3 regions of the Adlercreutzia sp. ZJ242 genome follow, and region 3 is predicted to be linked to each of the others. Evidence: predicted binding sites of a transcription regulator. Region 3 holds the regulator's gene; each other region holds the start of a gene.
The links. Region 3 encodes HrcA, which represses chaperone genes, less so after heat shock. Its sites were predicted from a motif close to TNTTAGCANNCNNNNNNNNNGNNTGCTAANA; they were not measured.
Positions count from the first base shown of each region.

Region 1: the regulator HrcA is predicted to act here: its motif matches at 5,272-5,302, upstream of G7Y49_RS09395 (Hsp20/alpha crystallin family protein).
Region 2: the regulator HrcA is predicted to act here: its motif matches at 1,598-1,628, upstream of htpG (molecular chaperone HtpG).

Region 1 covers NZ_JAAKEE010000042.1:4,379-11,030, reverse strand. Annotated here, with positions in the region: gene G7Y49_RS09420 (diaminopimelate dehydrogenase) at 1-167, shown strand, start outside; gene G7Y49_RS09415 (sodium-dependent transporter) at 373-1,728, shown strand; gene G7Y49_RS09410 (RNA methyltransferase) at 1,749-2,693, opposite strand; gene G7Y49_RS09405 (hypothetical protein) at 3,038-3,229, shown strand; gene G7Y49_RS09400 (FprA family A-type flavoprotein) at 3,368-4,555, shown strand; gene G7Y49_RS09395 (Hsp20/alpha crystallin family protein) at 4,672-5,124, opposite strand; gene G7Y49_RS09390 (GntR family transcriptional regulator) at 5,706-6,101, shown strand; gene G7Y49_RS09385 (ABC transporter ATP-binding protein) at 6,397-6,652, shown strand, end outside.
Region 2 covers NZ_JAAKEE010000027.1:10,518-17,169, forward strand. Annotated here, with positions in the region: gene htpG (molecular chaperone HtpG) at 1-1,559, opposite strand, end outside; gene G7Y49_RS07500 (branched-chain amino acid aminotransferase) at 1,926-2,963, shown strand; gene G7Y49_RS07505 (Rpn family recombination-promoting nuclease/putative transposase) at 3,106-4,086, opposite strand; gene G7Y49_RS07510 (hypothetical protein) at 4,378-5,406, opposite strand; gene G7Y49_RS07515 (MIP/aquaporin family protein) at 5,415-6,296, opposite strand; gene G7Y49_RS07520 (molecular chaperone) at 6,306-6,652, opposite strand, start outside.
Region 3 covers NZ_JAAKEE010000013.1:8,659-15,310, forward strand. Annotated here, with positions in the region: gene dnaJ (molecular chaperone DnaJ) at 51-1,190, opposite strand; gene hrcA (heat-inducible transcriptional repressor HrcA) at 1,310-2,359, opposite strand; gene hemW (radical SAM family heme chaperone HemW) at 2,599-3,711, opposite strand; gene dusB (tRNA dihydrouridine synthase DusB) at 3,701-4,672, opposite strand; gene G7Y49_RS04705 (hypothetical protein) at 4,682-4,879, opposite strand; gene G7Y49_RS04710 (DNA-3-methyladenine glycosylase) at 4,995-5,660, opposite strand; gene G7Y49_RS04715 (flavodoxin family protein) at 5,913-6,554, shown strand.

The sequences.
Region 1 (6,652 bases), on a different contig from region 3:
AGCTCGACTCGAACCCCGAGTTCACGGGCAGCGTGCTCGTGGCCTTCGCGCGCGCGGCGCACCGCCTGAGCCAGGAGGGCGCGCGCGGCTGCAAGACCATCTTCGACATCGCGCCGGCGTACCTGAGCGCCCAGACCCCCGAGGAGCTGCGCGCGCACATGCTCTAGGCGCGCCTGAGCACGTCTGCGGAGGGGTCGTGCCAAGGCGCCTCTCGGCGCGTCTGCGAAGCGGCGAAGGGGCGCGCGGACGTTGGGCCGCGCGCCTTTCGCTCGGCGCGCCTGGGCGCGTCTGCGAAATAGGCGAAGGTCGTGGGGTGAGATATTCCTCAGTTGTCGTATCATGGAACGACTTGCGTTTTCGAAGGAGTGTGCAATGACTGAGGAAGTAACCGAGGCAAAGCGGAAGGGGCGTCGCGACAGCTTCGCCACGCGCACGGGATTCATCTTGGCGTGCGTGGGAAGCGCGGTGGGCATGGCCAACATCTGGCTGTTCCCGTATCGCGTGGCCGAGCTCGGCGGCGCGGCGTTTCTTATTCCGTACCTGCTGTTCGTGGTCTTGATCGGGTTCACGGGCGTCATCGGCGAGATGGCGTTCGGCCGCGCGGCGGGCACGGGCCCCATGGGCGCGTTCGCGTTCGCCCTGGAGAAGCGCGGCGTGGCGCACGCGCGCGGCATCGGCAAGGCCATCGGCCTCATCCCCACGCTCGGCTCGCTCGCCATCGCCATCGGCTACGCCGTGGTGCTCGGCTGGGCGTTCAACTACCTGGTGGCGTCGCTTGACGGCCAGCTCATGGCCCAGGAGAGCATGGGCGCGTTCTTCGGCGGCATCGCGTCGGAGTTCGGCAACGTGGGCTTCCACGTGCTCGGCCTCGCGGTGACGTTCGCCGTCATGATCCTGGGCATCTCGCGCGGCATCGAGCGCATCAACAAGGTGCTCATGCCGGCGTTCTTCGTGCTGTTCGTGATCGTGGTGGTGCGCGTGGCCACGCTGCCGGGCGCGGGCGCGGGCTACGAGTATCTGCTCGTGCCGCGCTGGGAGGCGCTTTCCAACCCCACCACCTGGGTGTATGCGCTCGGCCAGGCGTTCTTCAGCCTGTCGATCGCCGGCAACGGCACGCTCGTGTACGGCAGCTACCTGAAGCGCGACGTCGACGTGGTCACGTCGGCGCGCAACGTGGCCATCTTCGACACGCTGGCGGCCATGGTGGCGGCATGCGCGGTGGTGCCGGCCGTGTTCGTGTTCGGCCTCGACGTGGCGAGCGGCCCGCCGCTCATGTTCATCACGCTGCCGAGCGTGTTCCAGGAGATGCCGTTCGGAAGCGTCTTCGTGGTCGTCTTCTTCGTCGCGGTGACGTTCGCCGCGGTCACGAGCCTCATGAACCTGTTCGAGGCGCCGGTGGAGGCGCTGCAGGCGCAGTTCGGCCTCTCGCGCGGCGTGGCGGTGGGCATCATCGCCGTCATCGCCGTGGGCGTGGGCCTGTTCCTGGAGAGCGGGGACGTGGTGTCGACGTGGATGGACGTGGTGTCGATCTACGTGATGCCCACGGGCGCGCTTCTGGCCGCCATCATGTTCTTCTGGGTGTGCCCGAAGGGGTTCGCGCGCGAGCAGGCGCAGCTCGGGCATGACAAGCCGCTCGGCGCCTGGTTCGACTACCTGCCGAAGTACGTGTTCGTGGGGATCACCGCGCTCGTGATCGTGCTCGGGATCTTCTACGGCGGCATCGGGTAGGGCCGGCGGGGCCGGTTCTCTCAGTCGCGGTGGCTCACGCGCAGCTCCCAGAACGCCACGGCCGAGGCGGCGGCCACGTTGAGCGAGTCCACGGCGTGGTCCATGGGGATGCGCACCGTGTAGTCGCATGCGGCGATGGTGGCGGGGGCGAGGCCGTCGCCCTCGGTTCCCAGCACGAGCGCCAGCTTGTCGCAGGCGCGCAGGCGACGGTCCTGCAGCGGGACGGAGTCGTCCGACAGCGCGAGCGCGCAGGTGGTGAAGCCCGCCGCGCGCAGGAGCGGCAGGCCCTCGCGCGTCCAGTCGCGGCCGCTCCCGATGCGCGTCCACGGCACCTGGAACACGGTGCCCATCGACACGCGCGCCGCGCGCCGGTAGAAGGGGTCGTGGCAGGCGGGCGTGACGAGCACCGCGTCCACGCCGAGCGCGGCCGCCGAGCGGAAGATGGCGCCGACGTTGGTATAGTTCGTGACGTCCTCGAGCACGGCGACGCGCCGCGCGCCGGCGAGCAGGTCCTCGGCGCGGGGCAGAGGCGGCCGCAGGAAGGCCGCGAGCGCGCCGCGGGTGCGCGTGAACCCGGTGAGCGCGCGCATCTGCTCGCGCGTGGCGACGAACGCGGGCAGCGAGGGGTCGCGCGCGAGCAGGCGCTCGATGAGCGGGCGCGTGGCGTCGAGCCAGCAGTCCTCCAGAAGCAGCGCGAAGGGCTCGATGCCGGCCGCGAGCGCCCGCTCGATCACGTTTTTGGACTCGCCGATGAACAGGCCGTCCGCGAGGCGGTTGGGGTCGGCGGGGCACGTCGCGCGCGTGGCCGCGCCGTCCGCACGCGCGTCTGCCGCCGCCCGGGCCTGCGCGTCGACGGCGCGCGCGAGGCCCACCATCTGGCGCGCGTCGCGCAGCTCGGCGTCGGTCATGCGCGAGAACGGCGCAAGGCGGGCGTCGTCGAGGGTGGTCAGGCGGATGACGGGCATGGTGCTCCTTCGTGGTCGTGCCGGCTTGCGCGCGGCCTGCGCGGCGGCGTCTCGGCCGGCGGGACAGCGCCCGCGAGCATGCGGCTTCGCGGGATCGCGGGCGCCGCGCGCGGCGGCAGCTCCCATTCTAAATCAGCCTTCGGGGCCGCGCGGGCGCGAAGGCCGGCTCATCCTGTGGAGGAAGTCTGACGAAAAGGTAACGGGAATTTGACTCTGCGCTCATTTTCGGCTTACCGCTTCAAAACACGGCGGTTCTATGGTAGCCTTGCGCGACCGCAAAGGAAGCGCGGTACTGTCAACCGCCCGCAGGCAACGGGCAAACGTTCCAGAAAGGAGCATTCACCATGAATGCCAATCTGATCGTCGCAAAGGCGAACGCGTGGGAAGTCAACCAGCACGTCGGGCGCGCCATCGAGGCGAACCTGCCTGACTACCAGGTTGAGGCGCTCGGCCGCGGCGCTGGGTGTGACCTGAAGGCCAAGGCCCGGATCATGTCTCGTCCCAGCTTGCTCAAGAGCTTCTTCCGCGCCGCGTAAGGGACGAAGCGGGCTCGTCGCAGCCTGCTCATTCTGATTATTCGAAGCCGTCTCCCCGGGGAGGCGGCTTTTGCGCTTTCCGGGCGCTACAATGCGGCGCAAGCACATCGACGACGGTCCTATCGAGAAGGAGACCACATGCTCAGAGCACTTGAGATCAAGCCCGACGTGTACTGGGTGGGCGGCATCGACTGGAACGAGCGCAACTTCCACGGCTACACCACCGACCGCGGGTCAACCTACAACGCGTACCTGATCCTCGACGAGCACGTGACGCTCATCGACACCTGCAAGCCCGAGTTCGCCGACGAGCTCATCGAGCGCATCAGCGACATCATCGACCCGGCGCGCATCGAGTACGTGGTGTCGAACCACGTGGAGCAGGACCACTCGGGCGCGATCCCCGCCGTCATGGAGCGCGCGCCGCACGCGAAGATCGTCACGAGCAGCCCGCACGGGCTCAAGGGCCTCGCCGCGCACTACGGCGACGCCTACGAGTACGTGCCCGTGAAGACGGGCGACATCCTCTGCATCGGCAAGCGCACGCTCGCGTTCACCGCCACGGTGATGGTGCACTGGCCCGACAACATGGTCACCTACTCGCCGCACGACAAGATCCTGTTCTCCAACGACGCGTTCGGCCAGCACTTCGCCTCGTCCAAGCACTTCGACGACGAGGTGGGCCTGCCCGAGGTGCTCGCGCAGGCGAAGAAGTACTACGCCAACATCGTGATGCCGTACTCGCGCCACGTGGTGCGCGCCCTCGGGGCGCTCGCCGACGCCGACATCGACATGATCGCGCCGAGCCACGGCGTCATCTGGCGCAGCCACGTGCCCGAGATCATGGCGGAGTACGCGCGTTGGAGCTCGCTTGAGCCCGAGGAGTACGCGGTGGTGGTGTACGACTCCATGTGGCACACCACCGAGGCCATGGCGCACCAGATCGTGGAGGCGTTCATCGAGGCGGGCACGCCGACGCGCCTGTTCGACCTGAAGGCCAACCACATCTCCGACATCATGACCGAGGTCCTGCCGGCGAAGTACGTGGCGGTGGGCTCGCCCACGCTCAACAACGGCATGATGCCCACGGTGGCGGCGTTTCTGTGCTACCTGAAGGGGCTCTCGCCGAAGGGCGGCTGGCCGGGCCGCGTGGGCATCCCGTTCGGCTCGTTCGGCTGGGGCAAGAACGGCCCGGACGAGGTGGCCGAGTCGCTGGAGAAGTGCGGCTTCGACCTGGCCTTCGGCACGCTGACGCACCAGTGGACCGAAGACGAGGAGGGCTTGGGCCAGCTGCACGAGGCCGTGCTCGCCGGGCTCGGGAGGTAGGCGGGCGCAGACCCTCGACGTCCAGTTCCCCAACGCAAGCGGAGGCGCCCCGGCGGCATGCCGGGGCGCCTCCTTCGCTTCATGGGCGTTCTTGCGCTCGCGCGCGCGGTGCGCTGCTAGCCCTCGATGGCGATCACGCGCTTCTCCTCGAGCTTGGGCGCGGGCTGCTTCTTCGGCACCGCGATCTTGAGCAGGCCGTCCTCGAAGCGGGCGCGGATGTCCTCCTCGACGATCTCCTCGCCGACGTAGAAGCTGCGGCTGCACGTGCCGCTGAAGCGCTCCTTGCGCAGCCAGGTGCCCTTGTCGCCCTCGGAGGTGGCTTCGGTCTGCGTGCGCGCGCTGATGGAGAGGTAGCCGTCCTTGAGCTCGGCGGTCACGTTCTCCTTCTTGAACCCGGGCAGGTCGACCGTGAGCTCGAAGCCCTCGGGCGTCTCGCGGATGTCGGTGCGCATGAGGGTGGGGGAGGTGGTGCGCGCCGGCGTGTCGAAGAACGCCTCGAAGGGGTCGTTCATCAGGGTGTTGAAGAGGCTGCGCGGGGCGTTGGCGCGTGCGGGTACCAGCATGGACATGGGATCATCTCCGTTCGGTTGCGGCTGCAAGGCTGCGCGCCCGCTGCGAGGCTCGTGGCTGATGTGCTTCTCTCACGTGATGTGCTGCCCTCGCGGGCTCGGTAGTCTTGCGCCTGGTTCTGTTTACGAGTACGTTATAGCACGCTGAATTAGCACTCTCAAGCCGAGAGTGCTAAATAGCGGGCGAACGTCACAGAGTTGCCATATTTGGCTTGCCCCGCATGCGCGTCCGGCGCTGCGGGCTCGGCCCCTTCTGCCTGCGGGCGCCGGCATGCTGCTGGCGGTCCCTGCGGGTGTTGGGACGCTTTCAGAAATAATTCGCGATTAGCTCTTGCTAACTGTGCATACTGTGTATATAGTGTATATATCATGATATGCACAGTTAGCGTGCGCCTGATCAACGCGCGAGAGCTGTGCGAGCGAATTCGCGCAACGCACTACGAAGAACGCACTTTGGAGAACACACTACGGAGAACGCACTCCGGAGAGCGCGCTATGAAGAACGTACTCCGAAGAACACGTTCCGAAGAACGCGCTACGAAGAGGGCGCTGTGGAAAACGCCCTTCGGAGAAGGCGAGAAATGGCAGGCAACGTGGAGATAATCATCTCGAATGCGAGCAGCAAGCCCATCTACGAGCAGATAGCGACCCAGATAAAGGACGCCATCCTCGCAGGTGAGCTGGATGAGGGCGCCCCCCTTCCGTCCATCCGCGCGCTGGCGAACGACCTGCACGTGAGCGTCATCACCACCAAGCGCGCCTACGCTGACCTCGAGGAGCTCGGCTTCATCGAGACGGTGCAGGGCAAGGGCAGCTTCGTGGCCGGCGGCAACCTCGAGCTTCTGCGCGAGGAGCGGCTGCGCCACGTGGAGGAGCTGCTCGAGCAGGCGCTCTCCGACGCGCTGTCGGCGGGGGTGACGGTGCGCGAGCTGCACGACATGCTCGACGTGCTGGCCGAGGACATGCCCGACGCGTAAGGCGCCTGGCACGTAGGACGCGGGGAGCGCCGTGCGCGCGGCCGTGCCGCCGCAGCGCCCGCACCAGGCGTGACGCGGCGGCGTCGAAGCGCCAGCGCCCGCACCAGGCATGACGCGTTGACGCCAAGTGCGGCGGCGCTCCCTCGTCAGGCGCGTTTTGCCAGGTACGTCGGCGCTCCCTCGTCGGGCGCGTTTTGCCAGGCGCGGCGGCGCGGAAGCGCCCTTGCGATTCACGAACGAATGTTTCACGTGAAACATTCCTGCATTGCGAAAGACATCCAGAAAAGGAATGGCTATGTACGACCTCGTCAGGGTTGAGAACCTTGCAAAAGCGTATCCGGGGTTCACGCTCGATCACGTGAGCCTGAGCGTGCCAGCTGGCTGCGTGACCGGATTCATCGGATCGAACGGCGCTGGCAAAACCACCACCATCAAGACGATCCTCGGGCTCATCCGCCCGAGCGCGGGCAACGTCGCGCTCTTCGGCGAGCCTGTCTGCGGATTTGAGGAAGGTGGGGAATTATCAACAGATCAGAAGAATATGACGAACG
Region 2 (6,652 bases), on a different contig from region 3:
GTGGTCAGGCCCAGGTCCTCGCCGCCGACGTTCTTGATCGTGAACACCTTCGGCTCGGCCTCGGCATCGCCCTCGGCGCCCATCGACACGATGTCCTTGTTGGAGTAGGTGCCCAGTGCCATCATGCAGAACTCGTCGACGTTCTGGTCGCACAGGAGCACGTCGTAGCCCTTCGCCAGAACCGTGGTCACGATGGGCATCTGCGCGAGGCGCTCGAGCGAGTCGCCTGCGGCGAAGAAGACGGACTCAGCGTCAGCCGGCGCCTGGCCGAGGTACTCGTCGAGCGTGATCATCTTCTTCTGCTTCGCCGAGTAGAACAGCAGAAGGTCGGCCAGCACGTCCTTGGCCATGCCGTAGCTCGAGTACACGCCGTACTTCATGGTGCGGCCGAACTCGCCGAAGAACTTCTCGTACGCCTCGCGGTCGTTGTCGCGCATGTCGGCCAGGTCGGACTTGACCTTCTTCTCGAGGCGGCGCGCGATGGCCTTGAGCTGGCCGTTGTGCTGCAGCGTCTCACGCGAGATGTTCAGCGTGAGGTCAGCCGAGTCGACCACGCCGCGCATGAAGTTGAAGTAGTCGGGCACGAGCTCCTCGCACTTGTCCATGATGAGCACGCCCGAGCTGTACAGCGCGAGGCCCTTCTTGTACTCCTTGGAGTACATGTCGTAGGGCGCGTGGCCCGGCACGAACATGAGCGCGTCGTAGGTCAGCGTGCCCTCGGCATGCAGCGAGATGGTGCGCGCCGGGTCCTCGAAGTCGTGGAAGTCGGTCTTGTAGAACTCGTTGTACTCGTCTTGGGAGACGTCGGCCTTCTTGCGCTTCCAGATGGGGATCATGGAGTTGATGGTCTCGACCGCCGTGTAGTTCTCGAACTCGGGCTTGTAGTCATCGGGCGCGTCGGCCGGCTTCGGCTTCATGCGCGACTTCTCGAGCTCCATCTGGATGGGGTAGCGCACGTAGTTGCTGTAGCGCTTGATGAGGTCGGTCAGGCCGTACTCGCTGCAGTAGGTGTCGTAGCGCTCGTCGTCGGTGTTCTCCTTCAGGAACACGACGACGTCCGTGCCGTGCTCGGCGCGCTCGGCGGCCTCGATGGTGTAGCCCTCGATGCCGTCAGACTCCCAGGCCCAAGCCTCGTCGCTGCCGTAGGCGCGCGAGACGACGCGCACCTTCGAGCCCACCATGAAGGCGGAGTAGAAGCCCACGCCGAACTGCCCGATGATGTCGACGTCAGCCGTGGGCTCCTCGGCGTTGGCGGTCTTGAACTCGAACGAGTCGGAGTGCGCGATGGTGCCGAGGTTCTTGTCGAGGTCGTCCTTGCTCATGCCGATGCCGTTGTCGGACACGGTGACGGTGCGCGCGTCGGCGTCGAACGCCACGCGGATGGCGAGGTCGGCGCGGTTGATCTCGACGCTCGAGTCCGTGAGGCTCTTGAAGTAGAGCTTGTCGACCGCGTCGGACGCGTTCGAGATGAGCTCGCGCAGGAAGATCTCGCGGTTGGTGTAGATGGAGTTGATCATGAGGTCGAGCAGCTTCTTGCTCTCGGTTTTGAACTTGCGCATGGGTATCGCCCTTCTTTCGCTTGCGGGTGGCTGAGGTGTTTTAGCAGTCACAGCCTTCGAGTGCTAAGAAGGAATTCTATAGCGCAGGAAATCTCTGTCAAGCGCCATCAGATTTTCGCCATGTGTCGGACGGCGCTTTGCGCCTCATCCCCCCCTGCTGCCTTCCCCTCTTTCCCTTCCTCCACGTTGCCTCTTCTGCATCATGCTCTCCGCCCCTTCCTCCCGCCCGCCTCTTCCGCCTCATCCCCTCTGCCGCCTGTTAATCTTTTGTTACGCGTGGCCGACCTGCACCCGCCATGCGCCCGCGCGCGCGTTAGAATACGCGGTTACAAAGAGTTGACCGATTAGTACGGGAGATGAGCAACCGTGGAAAAGAAGGACATCGACTGGGGCAACCTCGGCTTCGGCTACATGGAGACGAGCTACAGCTACGTGTGCAACTACAAGGACGGCGCGTGGGAGGAAGGCGGCCTGACCACCGACCACAGCGTCACCGTGAGCGAGTGCGCCGGCATCCTGCACTACTGCCAGGAGGTCTTCGAGGGCCTGAAGGCGTACACCACCGAGGACGGGCGCATCGTGTGCTTCCGCCCCGACCTGAACGCCGCGCGCATGGCCGACTCCGCCAAGCGCCTGGTCATGCCCGAGTTCCCGCAGGACAAGTTCGTCGAGGCCGTGAAGATGGTCGTCGAGGCGAACAAGGAGTGGGTCCCGCCCTTCGGCTCGGGCGCCACGCTGTACGTGCGCCCCTACATGTTCGCGACCGGCGTGGTCATCGGCGTGAAGCCGGCCACCGAGTACCAATTCCGCATCCTCGTCACCCCGGTGGGCCCCTACTTCAAGGGCGGCAAGGAGGCCATCACCATCACCGTGGCCGACTACGACCGCGCAGCGCCGCGCGGCACCGGCGACATCAAGGCGGGCCTCAACTACGCCATGAGCCTGCACCCCTACGAGGAGGCGCACAAGCGCGGCTACTCCGAGAACCTCTACCTCGACTCCGCCACGCGCTCCTACGTGGAGGAGACCGGCGGCGCGAACGTGCTCTTCGTGGACAAGCAGAGCAACCTCGTGGTGCCGCAGTCGCACACGAACTCGATCCTGCCCTCCATCACGCGCCGCTCGCTCGTCACGGTCGCCAAGGACATCCTGGGCATGAGCGTCGTCGAGCGCCCCGTGAAGTTCGAGGAGGTCACCAACGGCGACTTCATGGAGTGCGGCCTGTGCGGCACTGCGGCCGTCATCTCGCCGGTGGGCCACATCGAAGCTGAGGGCGTCGACGTCACGTTCGTCGACGGCGCCGAGAACGCCGGCCCCGTCATGAGCAAGCTGCGCCGCACCCTGACCGACATCCAGAGCGGCGCCATCGAGGGCCCCGAAGGCTGGATCGTCGAGATCTGCTAGCGCACGAAGCGATCGCAGGAGCGCTCTCATTCGCGTTTGACGCGAGGTTCGCCGTTTGCAGCAAGCCTCGCGTCAAACGTCGGCAAGCGCCCCTCGTCCACGGGCGATGCGACGCGGCTGCGTCGCATCGCCCGCTCGCTTGCTAGATCCCCAACTCCTCGTAGAGCTCTTCGAGCAAGGATGGGTCTTCCGCGACCTGCTTGAGATCATCTAGGCGACCGTCGGCAAGCAGCCGCGAGACCAGCTCGCCATAACGCTTCTCCGCCTCGGCACGCCCCTCAGCACGCCCTTCGGCACGCCCTTTGGCACGTCCCTCGGCAAGGCCTTCCTCAATGCCCATCGCAAGCCCTTCCTTGCGGCCCTCGGCACGACCTTCCTTGCGTCCTTCGGCAAGCCCTTCCTTGCGTCCTTCGGCAAGCCCTTCCTTGCGACCTTCTTCCAGACCCTCTTTACGGTATACGCGCTTCGCCATGCGGACCTGCATGGCGGCGTCTTCTTCGACAGTCATGACTGAGAACACCTGCTCCACCCACCTTCGGTCTCGATTGGCCTCGCTTACCTTGCCGTCGATCATCCTGACCAAAGGGTCAGCGCCGACAACTCCGTCTCTCACGTATTTTAGCAGGCTCCGCAAACGGCTGTCCTCAACGCCTTGGTAGGCCGCCGCGTTCAACACGATCCAATGCGACCCGCACCCCGAGAGCAGCGACGGATGCTCCACGCACACGCGCTCGAAATCGTAGCGCGGCAGACCGTCCTCATAGGGGTCATCGGTGCAGATGAATATGATGAAGCTGTCAGGCAGGAGGTCGTAGTCCTCCCCCTTGCGCAAAAGCCCCACGTCGATGACGGACTGATAATAGCGGAAGCGCTTGTCGATGCACATGCGGCCGTATGCTTGCATCTCGACGTCGTAGACCGCCTCCTCGCCGACGAGGTAGGCGTCGAGGCGCACCCCGCGCCCGTCGATCGTAGGCTCGATGACCTGCTCGACGTTATGGTACACGACCCTGCCCACCTCGACGCCGAGCACGACTTCCACCACCTCCCGGCACACGGCTTCATCGGACATGACGCGATCGAACATGGGCGCGTCTGAGAACGTCAGATTCCTCGTCTCCATCGGGTCCTCCTGCCCTCTCGCTAACGTGAGTATATTATAGCGTACTTTTGTACGAAAAACAAACGTTTGTTTGTAAAATGACTACAAGACATCGCGACAAAACAAGGCATAAGAATCTTTTATTGTTTGACAAAGAAAAAGGCTTCGAACTGGGTCTTTGCTCGAAAAAAGACCAGAGCGGAAGTCCAAGGCGGCCAGCCTGGACTACTTCGCATCGAAGCAAAGCGCGGAGGGCCCGCCGCATGGTGGCGGGCCCTCCGCTGTCAGAGCTCTTGTCGCCGCCCCGAGCGCTTATGCGAGCTCGTAAGCGAACGTGATGTTGTAGAGCTGCACGCCGCCCTTCTTGTACACGCGGATCGACGTGAGGTTCCCGTGCTCGTCGTATTTGAAGTCGTAGTACTTCACCTCGACGTCATCTTGGTAGTAGCGGACCTTCGAGTACTTGCTGCCCGAGTACTGGATCACGTACTCGTCACCCGAAAGCTGCACCTCGTCGCCTTCCCACGTGCCCCTCTTGAGCGACACGAGCTTGTTCGCGCCGTCGTAGGTCGGCGCCAGGTACGCGCCAGCGCCCTTTTCGTCCTCGGACAGCTTCAGCGTCTTGGGCACCTTCTGTGCCGTGATGTAGCTGATGTCGACGGCCCACTCGTGCTTGCCCTTCGAGGTTACCGTGTTCAGGTTCTTGTCCTTGTCGTAGGTGAACAGCACCGTGTCGTTCGACGTGGTGTCGTCATGCACGACCGTGAACTTGTTCGCGCCGTAAGCGCTGCCCGAGAGCTTCTCGTTCACGATGGACATCTCGAAGTCATGGCGCACGACGCCACGCCCGTCTCCCTCGTCGGCGTACGTCCAGCCAATCACCTTCGACGCCGAGCCGTGCTCGTCGTAGGACAGCTGCACGCGCGAGAGCTCGTTGGTGCTCTTGTAGAAGGTGGCCGTCCTCACGTTGCCCGCGTCGTCGTACTTCCACTCGCACTTCTCCACGAACTTCTCCGTGGGAAGCGGGAAGCGGCAGTCGCTCACGAGCGCCTCGCGCACGTTCAGGAAGAACGGGTTGCCCTCCACGAACGACAGCCCCTCGAGCAGAGCCCCGGACGTGCTCTCGATGGCCGAGTCAGCCTCCGCCGAAGCCGTGCAGTCGGAGAGGGTGGCCTTGGTCAGGCGGTATGCGGGCTCGCTTGCGCCCGCACCCGCAGCAGCGCCCAAGGCCGCCGCCACCACGACGCAGCACGCGATCATCGCCACCACGACGGCGGCTCTCGTGCGCGCAAGCTCGCACAGCGTTGCGCCTCGTTCGGCGTGCGTCGTCTTTCCCGACATGAGAGCCCCTACAGGTTCTTCTCGATGGCCGCGATTTCCTTGTTGGCGATCTTGTCGCACGTCTCGCCGCCGCAGGCGTGAGCGTCAGGGCAGGGCGTCTCTCCGTCGATGACGCACTGGCAGTGCATCGGCATCAGGATGAACTTGTACACGAGCGCCGCCAGGATGCCGCCGACGAGCGGGCCGACGGTGTACACCAGGATGGCGTCCCAGCTGAACGCCAGGTTGCCGAAGCCCACCATGTAGCCGACCAGGCGCGGGCCCAGGTCACGCGCGGGGTTCAAGCCGGCGTTGGTGAGCGGGCCCACCGTGCCGATGATGATGGAGACGGTCAGGCCGATGAACAGCGGCGCAAGGTGGCTGTTCGGACGGCCGGTGTTCTCGGTGGAGGTGAGCGAGAAGATCACGAGCACCAGGATGAACACGCCGAGGCCCTCGGCGCAGGCGCCCACCACGTTGCTCACGATGGCGGCCGAGTTGTTCGGGAACACCTCGCACCAGATGCTCGACGCGGCGTTCTTGGCCATCATGGTCACGCCGTTGTCAGCAAGCCACTTCATGACGGTGTCGGCGAACAGGCCCCACAGCGCCATGGCGGCGACCCACGCGCCCACGAACTGCCCGATGAGGTAGGGGATCAGCTCGCGCGCGGGCATGCGCCCGGCGACCACCATGGCCACCGAGACGGCCGGGTTGAAGTGCGCGCCCGAGAAGTGGCGGCACACGTAGATGGCGATGGTGATGGTGATGCCCCACATCAGGCCCACCTGGTAGTTGCCCGTCATGGTGCCGCACAGCGACGTCACCGCCACGGCGCCGATGCCGAAGAAGCACATCATGAACGTGCCGATGAACTCTCCGGTGATGAGTTTCAAAGTCTTGTTCTTCATCATTGATCCTTACTTTTCTGCTTCCTGCATGAGGTTCGTTTCGATCAGAAGGGAGTCCTCCACCAAGACCAGCGGAAGGAGCCTCCCCAAGTTGCGATAGAAGTCGGTTTGCGCGCAGCTGACGACCGAGCCGCTCATCGCGCCCACCCACGGGCGCACGTAGCGCGCGAAGAAGTCGCTGGCGAGCCGCACGAGCTCGTCGGCGCGCGCCGCGGCAGCGTCCCCGCCTGCGACAACGCTCCCGCCTGCAGCGGCAGCCTCGCCCGCAGCAGCCCCGCCCGCGGCAGCGTCCTCGCCCGCGGCAGCATCCCCGCCCGCAACGGCGGCAGCCTCGCCCGCCAGCGCCGCGTCGCGCA
Region 3 (6,652 bases):
AGGAAGGCGAGCGCCGTCGGCGAGGCCAGCGGCGGCCGGGGTCCTTCAGGCTAGAACATGTCGCGGAGCTTCTGCAGGGGCGAGCGGGCCTCCGAGACGTCCTCGCCCATCTCGTCGGCGAGCTCCTCGAGGATCTCGCGCTCGCGCTTCGAGAGGCGGCGGGGGATCTCCACCTCCACGTGCACGTACAGATCCCCGCGCGCGTCCGAGCGCAGGCGCGGCATGCCGAAGCCCTTGCAGCGGATGACCTGGCCGTTCTGCGTCCCCTCGGGGATGCGCACCGGCACTTCCTCGTCGTCGAAGATGCCGTCGACCTCGATCTCGGCGCCGAGCGCCGCCTGGACCATGGGCACGCTCACCTGCACGTGCAGGTCCTCGCCGTCGCGCTCGTAGAACTCATGCGGCTGGATGCGCACGGTGACGATGAGGTCGCCCGCCGCCGCGCCCTGCATGCCGGCCTCGCCGAAGCCCGACACGCGCAGCTGCTGGCCGTCGCGGACGCCCGCGGGCACCTCGACCGACACCTTCTGGCGGTCGGGCACGCGGCCCTGGCCCTCGCACTCCGGGCAGGGGTTCTCGATGGACGAGCCCGTGCCGTGGCACTTCGGGCACGTGGAGGACGACTGCATGTCGCCGAGGAAGGTGCGCTGCACGGTGACCACGCGGCCCTTGCCACTGCACTCCGGGCACGTGACCTCGCGGCCGCCCTCGCCGAGGCCCGAGCCGTCGCAGTCGGGGCACGGCGCCAGGCGGTCGTACACGATCTCCTTCTTCACGCCGCGCGCGACCTCCTCGAGCGTCAGGCGCAGCCCGATGCCCATGTCGCGGCCCTCCTTGCGCACCGTGCGCCCGCCCCCGGCGCTCCCGCCGAAGAAGGTGGAGAAGATGTCGCCCATGCCGCCGAAGCCGCCGCCGAAGAGGTCCTCGAAGTCGACGTAGCCGCTGCCGCCGCCGTACGGGCTCGAGCCCGCGGCGCCCGGGATGGTGCCGAAGCGGTCGTACTGCGCGCGCTTGTTCGCGTCGGAGAGCACGTCGTACGCCTCGTTGAGCTCCTTGAACTGGTCCTCCGCGTTGGGAGCCTTGTTCACGTCGGGGTGCAGCTCGCGCGCCTTGTGGCGAAACGCCTTCTTGATCTCAGCCTCAGAGGCGTCCCGCGAAACGCCGAGCACCTCGTACAAGTCTTTAGCCATGGGTTCGTAATGCCTTTCTGTCACCTATCTCGAACGCGCGGCCCCGAAACCGGCCGCGCCTTGTTACCTTGCTGCCTCGAGGGGTCTCCCCCGCCGTCGCTCTCGCCCGCGCCTTCGCCTCACTCGTCCCTCAGCACGTGCTGGGCCGCGCGCACGGCGCGGATGACGCGCGTGTAGTCCATGCGCGTCGGGCCGATGACGGCGACGATGCCCTCGCCCTCGCCGCGGCCGTAGGTGCTTGCGATCACCGACACGCCGGAGAGCTCGACGGCCGCGTTCTCGCGCCCGATGCGCACCATCACGTGCTCCCCCTCCGCGCCGGGCGCGTCGTCAGGCGCCTGCGCGGGCTCCGCGGGCGCGGACGCCTCGTCGAACACGTGCAGGAGCACGGAGTCGTCCTCGAGCACCTGCACGAGGGGAAGGAGGGCGCTCGAGCTGCTGAACTCGGGCTTGCGCAGAAGCGAGCTCATGCCGAGCCGGTGCGCCCGCCCGATGTTGTTCTCCTGCAGACACGCGATCACCTCGTCGAGGATGAGCTGCACGAGCGGGTCGCGCAGGGCCTCGTAGGTCGGCGCGTCGAACCCCTCGCGCAGCTCACGCACCGACTTCCCGGCGAACAGGCGCCCGAGCAGGTTCTGCACGCCGGCGAGCTCGTCAGGCGTGACCTCCTCGGCGAACGCGACGCTGCGGTTCGCCACGCGGCCGTCCTCGGCCACGATCACGATGAGCGCGCGGTAGTTCGACAGCGAGATGAGCGAGAGCTGGCGGATGTGCGCGGAGAACGACGGCGCCATCACGATGGAGAGGCAGTCGGTGAGGCGCGCGAGCGCGGCCGAGGTCTGCTCCATGAGCGCGTCGAGCTCGCTGGCGCTTGCGCGCAGCTCGTCGACGATGTCGCGGTGGGGGTGCTCCTCGGCGGCGAGGCCGTGGCTCAGAAGCTCGTCGACGAAGGCGCGGTAGCCCGCGTCGGTGGGGATGCGGCCGGCGGAGGTGTGGGGCTGCGTGATGTAGCCCGCGTCCTCGAGGGCGGACAGGTCGTTGCGCACGGTGGCCGGGCTCACGCCGAGCTGATAGCGCTCGGTGAGCGTGCGCGACCCCACGGGCATCGCCCGCTCGACGTACTCCTCGATGAGCGCGCTCAACACGCGCTGCCGCCTGTCGGATAGCACGGCACTCCTCCTTCGGCGCTTGGCCGCCTTCCGGCCTTCTGCCTTCTCCTCTCCTGCCTGCGGGCACGTGGACGCAGGCCGCGCAGCGCAAGCTCTCGCAGCATTTTAGCAGCCTCGGCCCCCGAGTGCTAAACGATTGGAGGGAACCGCCGAAAATTCAACGCAAGCGCCATAATGCGCAGGCGCGCGGCGCCTCGGCGCAGACGTGTACGCGGCACGGCGCCTCGGGTGCGCCTGCGCTACGGGGCGAGGTCGAAGATCCGCCCGTAGAGCTCGTTGCCGCACAGCCAGCCGCGGCTCGTGGGACGCCAGCGACCGCCTTCGTGCACGGCCAGGCCGTCGCGCGCAAGGCCCTCGAACACGCCGCGCGCGGCGGGCAGGAGCGCCGAGGCGCGCGCCAAAAGCTCGTCGCTCACGCCGCGCGACATGCGCATGCCGAGCATGAGGTCCTCGGCGAGCATCTGCGCGGGGTTCAGGTCGTCGGTCACCTGGCCGTCCTGGCGCCGCATGCGGCGCGTGGCGTTCTGCGTCATCGTGGCGGCCGACAGCCCGAGCCCGAGGTAGGGCTTCCCCGTCCAGTAGGCGGTGTTGTGCCTGCTCTCGAAGCCCTCCCGCGCGTAGCTCGCCACCTCGTAGCGGTGAAGCCCCGCGCCTTCGAGCACCTCCGCGGCGGCCTCCATGTGCTCGGCCTCCACGTCGTCGTCGGGCTCCATGAGCTCGCCGCGCATCACCATGCGCGCGAACGGCGTGTGGTCCTCGATGGTGAGCGGGTACACGCTCACGTGCGTGACGCCGAGGCGCACGGCCTCCTCCGCGCTCGCGCGAACGTCCTCGGCGGACTGCCCGGGCAGGCCGCACATCACGTCCACGCTCACGTTCTCGAAGCGCGTGAGCGCGGCGTCGACGGCGCGTCGGGCCTCGTCAGCCGTGTGCGCGCGGCCGAGCACGCGCAGCAGGCGGTCGTCGAAGCTCTGCACGCCGATGGACAGCCGGTTCGCGCCGAGCGCCCACATGTCGCGCACGAGGCGCTCGTCAAGGCTCTCGGGGTTGCACTCGACGGTGCACTCCATCTCAGGCGTGAGGTGCATCGACAGCCCGAGCGCGTAGAGCAGCTGCGAGAGGTGGCGCGACCCCACGTGGCTCGGCGTGCCGCCGCCGACGTACACCGTCTCCACGCCCGCGAGCTCGCCCTGCTTGCCCGCGCGGCGGATCTGCATCACGAGGTCCTCCACGTAGCGCGTGATCTGAGGGTCGTCGGCGGGCACGGCGCGCGTGGCGAAGTCGCAGTACAGGCAGCGGCTCACGCAGAACGGCACGTGGAGGTAGAGCGCCTGGTACGGGTCATGAGGCATGTTCGCTCGCAATCTGCTCGAGCTCGTCGAACACGCGGCCGAAGTCCTCGAGCGTGGTGCAGTAGTTGATCTTGCCGCGCGCGGCCGCGGCGCCGGGAAGCCCCGCCACGTACCACATGGCGTGCTTGCGCATGCGCACGATGTTGCGCCCCTCGCGGCACGCGAGCAGCGCGGCATGGCGCCTCGCCATGGACAGGCGCGCCGCCACGTCGGGGCACGCGGGCTCCGCCTCCCCCGCCAGCGCGGCCTTCACCTGGGAGAACAGCCACGGGTTGCCCTCGGCGCCGCGGGCGATCATCACCGCGTCACAGCCGGTGGCCGCGCGCATGCGCACCGCGTCGGCGCCTGAGCGGATGTCGCCGTTGCCCACCACGGGGATGGACACGGCCTCCCTCACGCGCGCGATCGCGCCCCACTCGGCGCTGCCACGGTAGAGCTGGGCGGCGTAGCGCCCGTGCACGCAGACGGCGTCGGCGCCGGCGTCCTCCATGCGCCGCGCGAACTCGGGCGCGGTCTCCTCGCCTTCGCTCCAGCCGCGGCGGAACTTGCAGGTGACGGGGTGCGCCACCGCGGCCTTCACCGCGCGCACGATACGGGCCGCCACGTCCGGGGCCTTCATGAGCGCGCTGCCGTCGCCCTTGCTCACGATCTTGCGCGCGGGGCAGCCCATGTTGATGTCGAGGTACGCGAGCGCCTCGCCGAGCTCGTCCTCCACCCAGGCGGCCTGGCTCGCCATGGTGTCGGGCTCGTGGCCGAACAGCTGCACGCCCACGCTCCTCTCGCCTGCGGCCAGCGCGAGCAGATGCCGCGTCTTCTCGTTGGCGTACGAGAGCCCCTTCGCCGACACCATCTCGGTGAAGGCCAGGTCAGCCCCCTGCTCCAGGCACAGCGTGCGAAACGCGACGTCGCTCACGCCCGCCATCGGCGCCAGCAGCACCTCGTATTTGCCGAACAGAGCCATGCGGGCGCCCTAGATCGAGGCGCCGCTGCCGATTGAGCCGACGATCACCACGAACACGGCTACGAGCACCACGGCGATGGCGACGACGACCGCGAGCGCGCACCCCGCGCCGCGCATGCCGCGGGAGCGGGCGCGGTCAAGCTCCTCGGCGCACTTCTTCTCGTCGAAGGGGTCGTTGAGCCAGTCGTATTCCCGGGTGCTCTTCATGGGTCTCCTTGTCGCTTTCGCCGTCGGTTTCACCAGAGACTGTCAGGGTACCCCAAATCGCGTCCTCCGTGCCGAACCTGCGCAGAATCACCCCGAAACACCGCTTGCTGGCGCGTCAGCGCCCCTTCGGGGCGTAGTCGCGGTCGTATCCGGGGACGTCCATGTGCGATATCTGCCAGAAGTACAGGCTCGCGACGGTGCAGTAGGGGCTGAAGCGCCGGCGGTACCTCTCGAACAGCTCCCTGCTGACGTCGCGGTGGTGGTAGACCATGCGGATCCCGCGGTGTATGCCGACGTCGTCAAAGGCGAACACGTTCATCCTGTTCATGCTGAAGATCAGGACCATCTCCGCCGTCCACCTCCCGACGCCCCTCAGCGACGTGAGCGCCTTGACGGCCTCCTCGTCGCCCATGCGCGCCAGCGCGTCGAGGTCGAACTCGCCTGATCGGACCGCGTCGGCGAAGGACTTGATGTAGCCCGCCTTGCGAAACGTCATGCCGCAGCTCTGGAGGGCGTCAACGCTCAGGGCGCCGACGGCCTCGGGCGTCACGGGGTCGCCGGCCTTCACCGCGAGGCGGCCGAGGACGGTCTTGAGCGCCGACGTCGAGATCTGCTGGCCGACGATGCTCTTCACGACCGAGGCGAACACGTCCCCGTCTGCGGGACGGCGGATGCTGCCGACGGCCTCGATGGCCCGCGCCAGCTTCCTGTCCTTCGACATCAGGTACGCGGTTGCCGCGGCGTCGTATCGGACGAAGCCCGGCTCATCGCAGCTGTACATCACGCGCCCTCCCCTCAAGATGAGACAAGGGTAGTTTACGCGCCCCTTTGCGCAGAAGCCAGGCAGCGCGGGGAATCCGGCTCGCCGAAGAAGCGAGAGGCGGCCACGGCGTCAGACAGGCGGCATGCTCCTCCGATGAGCCCGCTTCTGCGCCGCAGCATGGCATCGCAGCTGACAGCCTCTGCTCCGAACTGGCTGCGCAAGCGCTACAATGGCGCTTGGACGAAACAGCGACGAGAGACGAGGAGACGCATGAAGGTCCTGCTCATCAACGGAAGCCCGCGCCGGGAGGGCAACACGAACCGCACGCTCGAGGAGGCGGCCGCCGCGCTGCGCGCCGAGGGCGTCGAGGCCGAGATCGCCTGGATCGGCAGCAAGCCGGTCCGCGGCTGCATCGCCTGCGGCGCCTGCGCGCGCAGCGGGGAGAGCCGCTGCGCGTTCGACGACGACTGCTGCAACGAGCTCATCGGGAAGGCCGCGGCGGCTGACGGCATCATCGTCGGCTCGCCCGTGTACTACGCGGGGGCCGCGGGCTCGCTCATCGCGCTGCTCGACCGCATGTTCTACGCCGGCGGGTCGCTCCTGCGCTTCAAGCCGGCCGCGGGCGTGGGCGTGGCGCGGCGCGCCGGCGCCGTGGAGGCGGCCGACCAGATCAACAAGTACTTCCAGATCAACTGCATGCCGGTGGTCTCGAGCACCTACTGGGGCCTCGCCTACGGGCGCACCCCCGGCGAGGCGGAGCGCGACGGCGAGGGCCTGCACACCATGCGCCAGCTCGGCCGCAACATGGCCTGGATGCTGAAGAGCCTCGAAGCGGCGCGCGAGGCCGGCATCACGCCGCCCGAGATCGAGCCGAAGGTGATGACGCACTTCGTGAGGGACGACCTCGCCTAGCGCGAAACCGCATCCCCTCGCAGGGTGCGGCGGGAGCCCGGGCGGTGCTCACCAAGCGAGTTCCGCACGAGCCGGAAGCGCCGGCGGCGCTTCCGTGC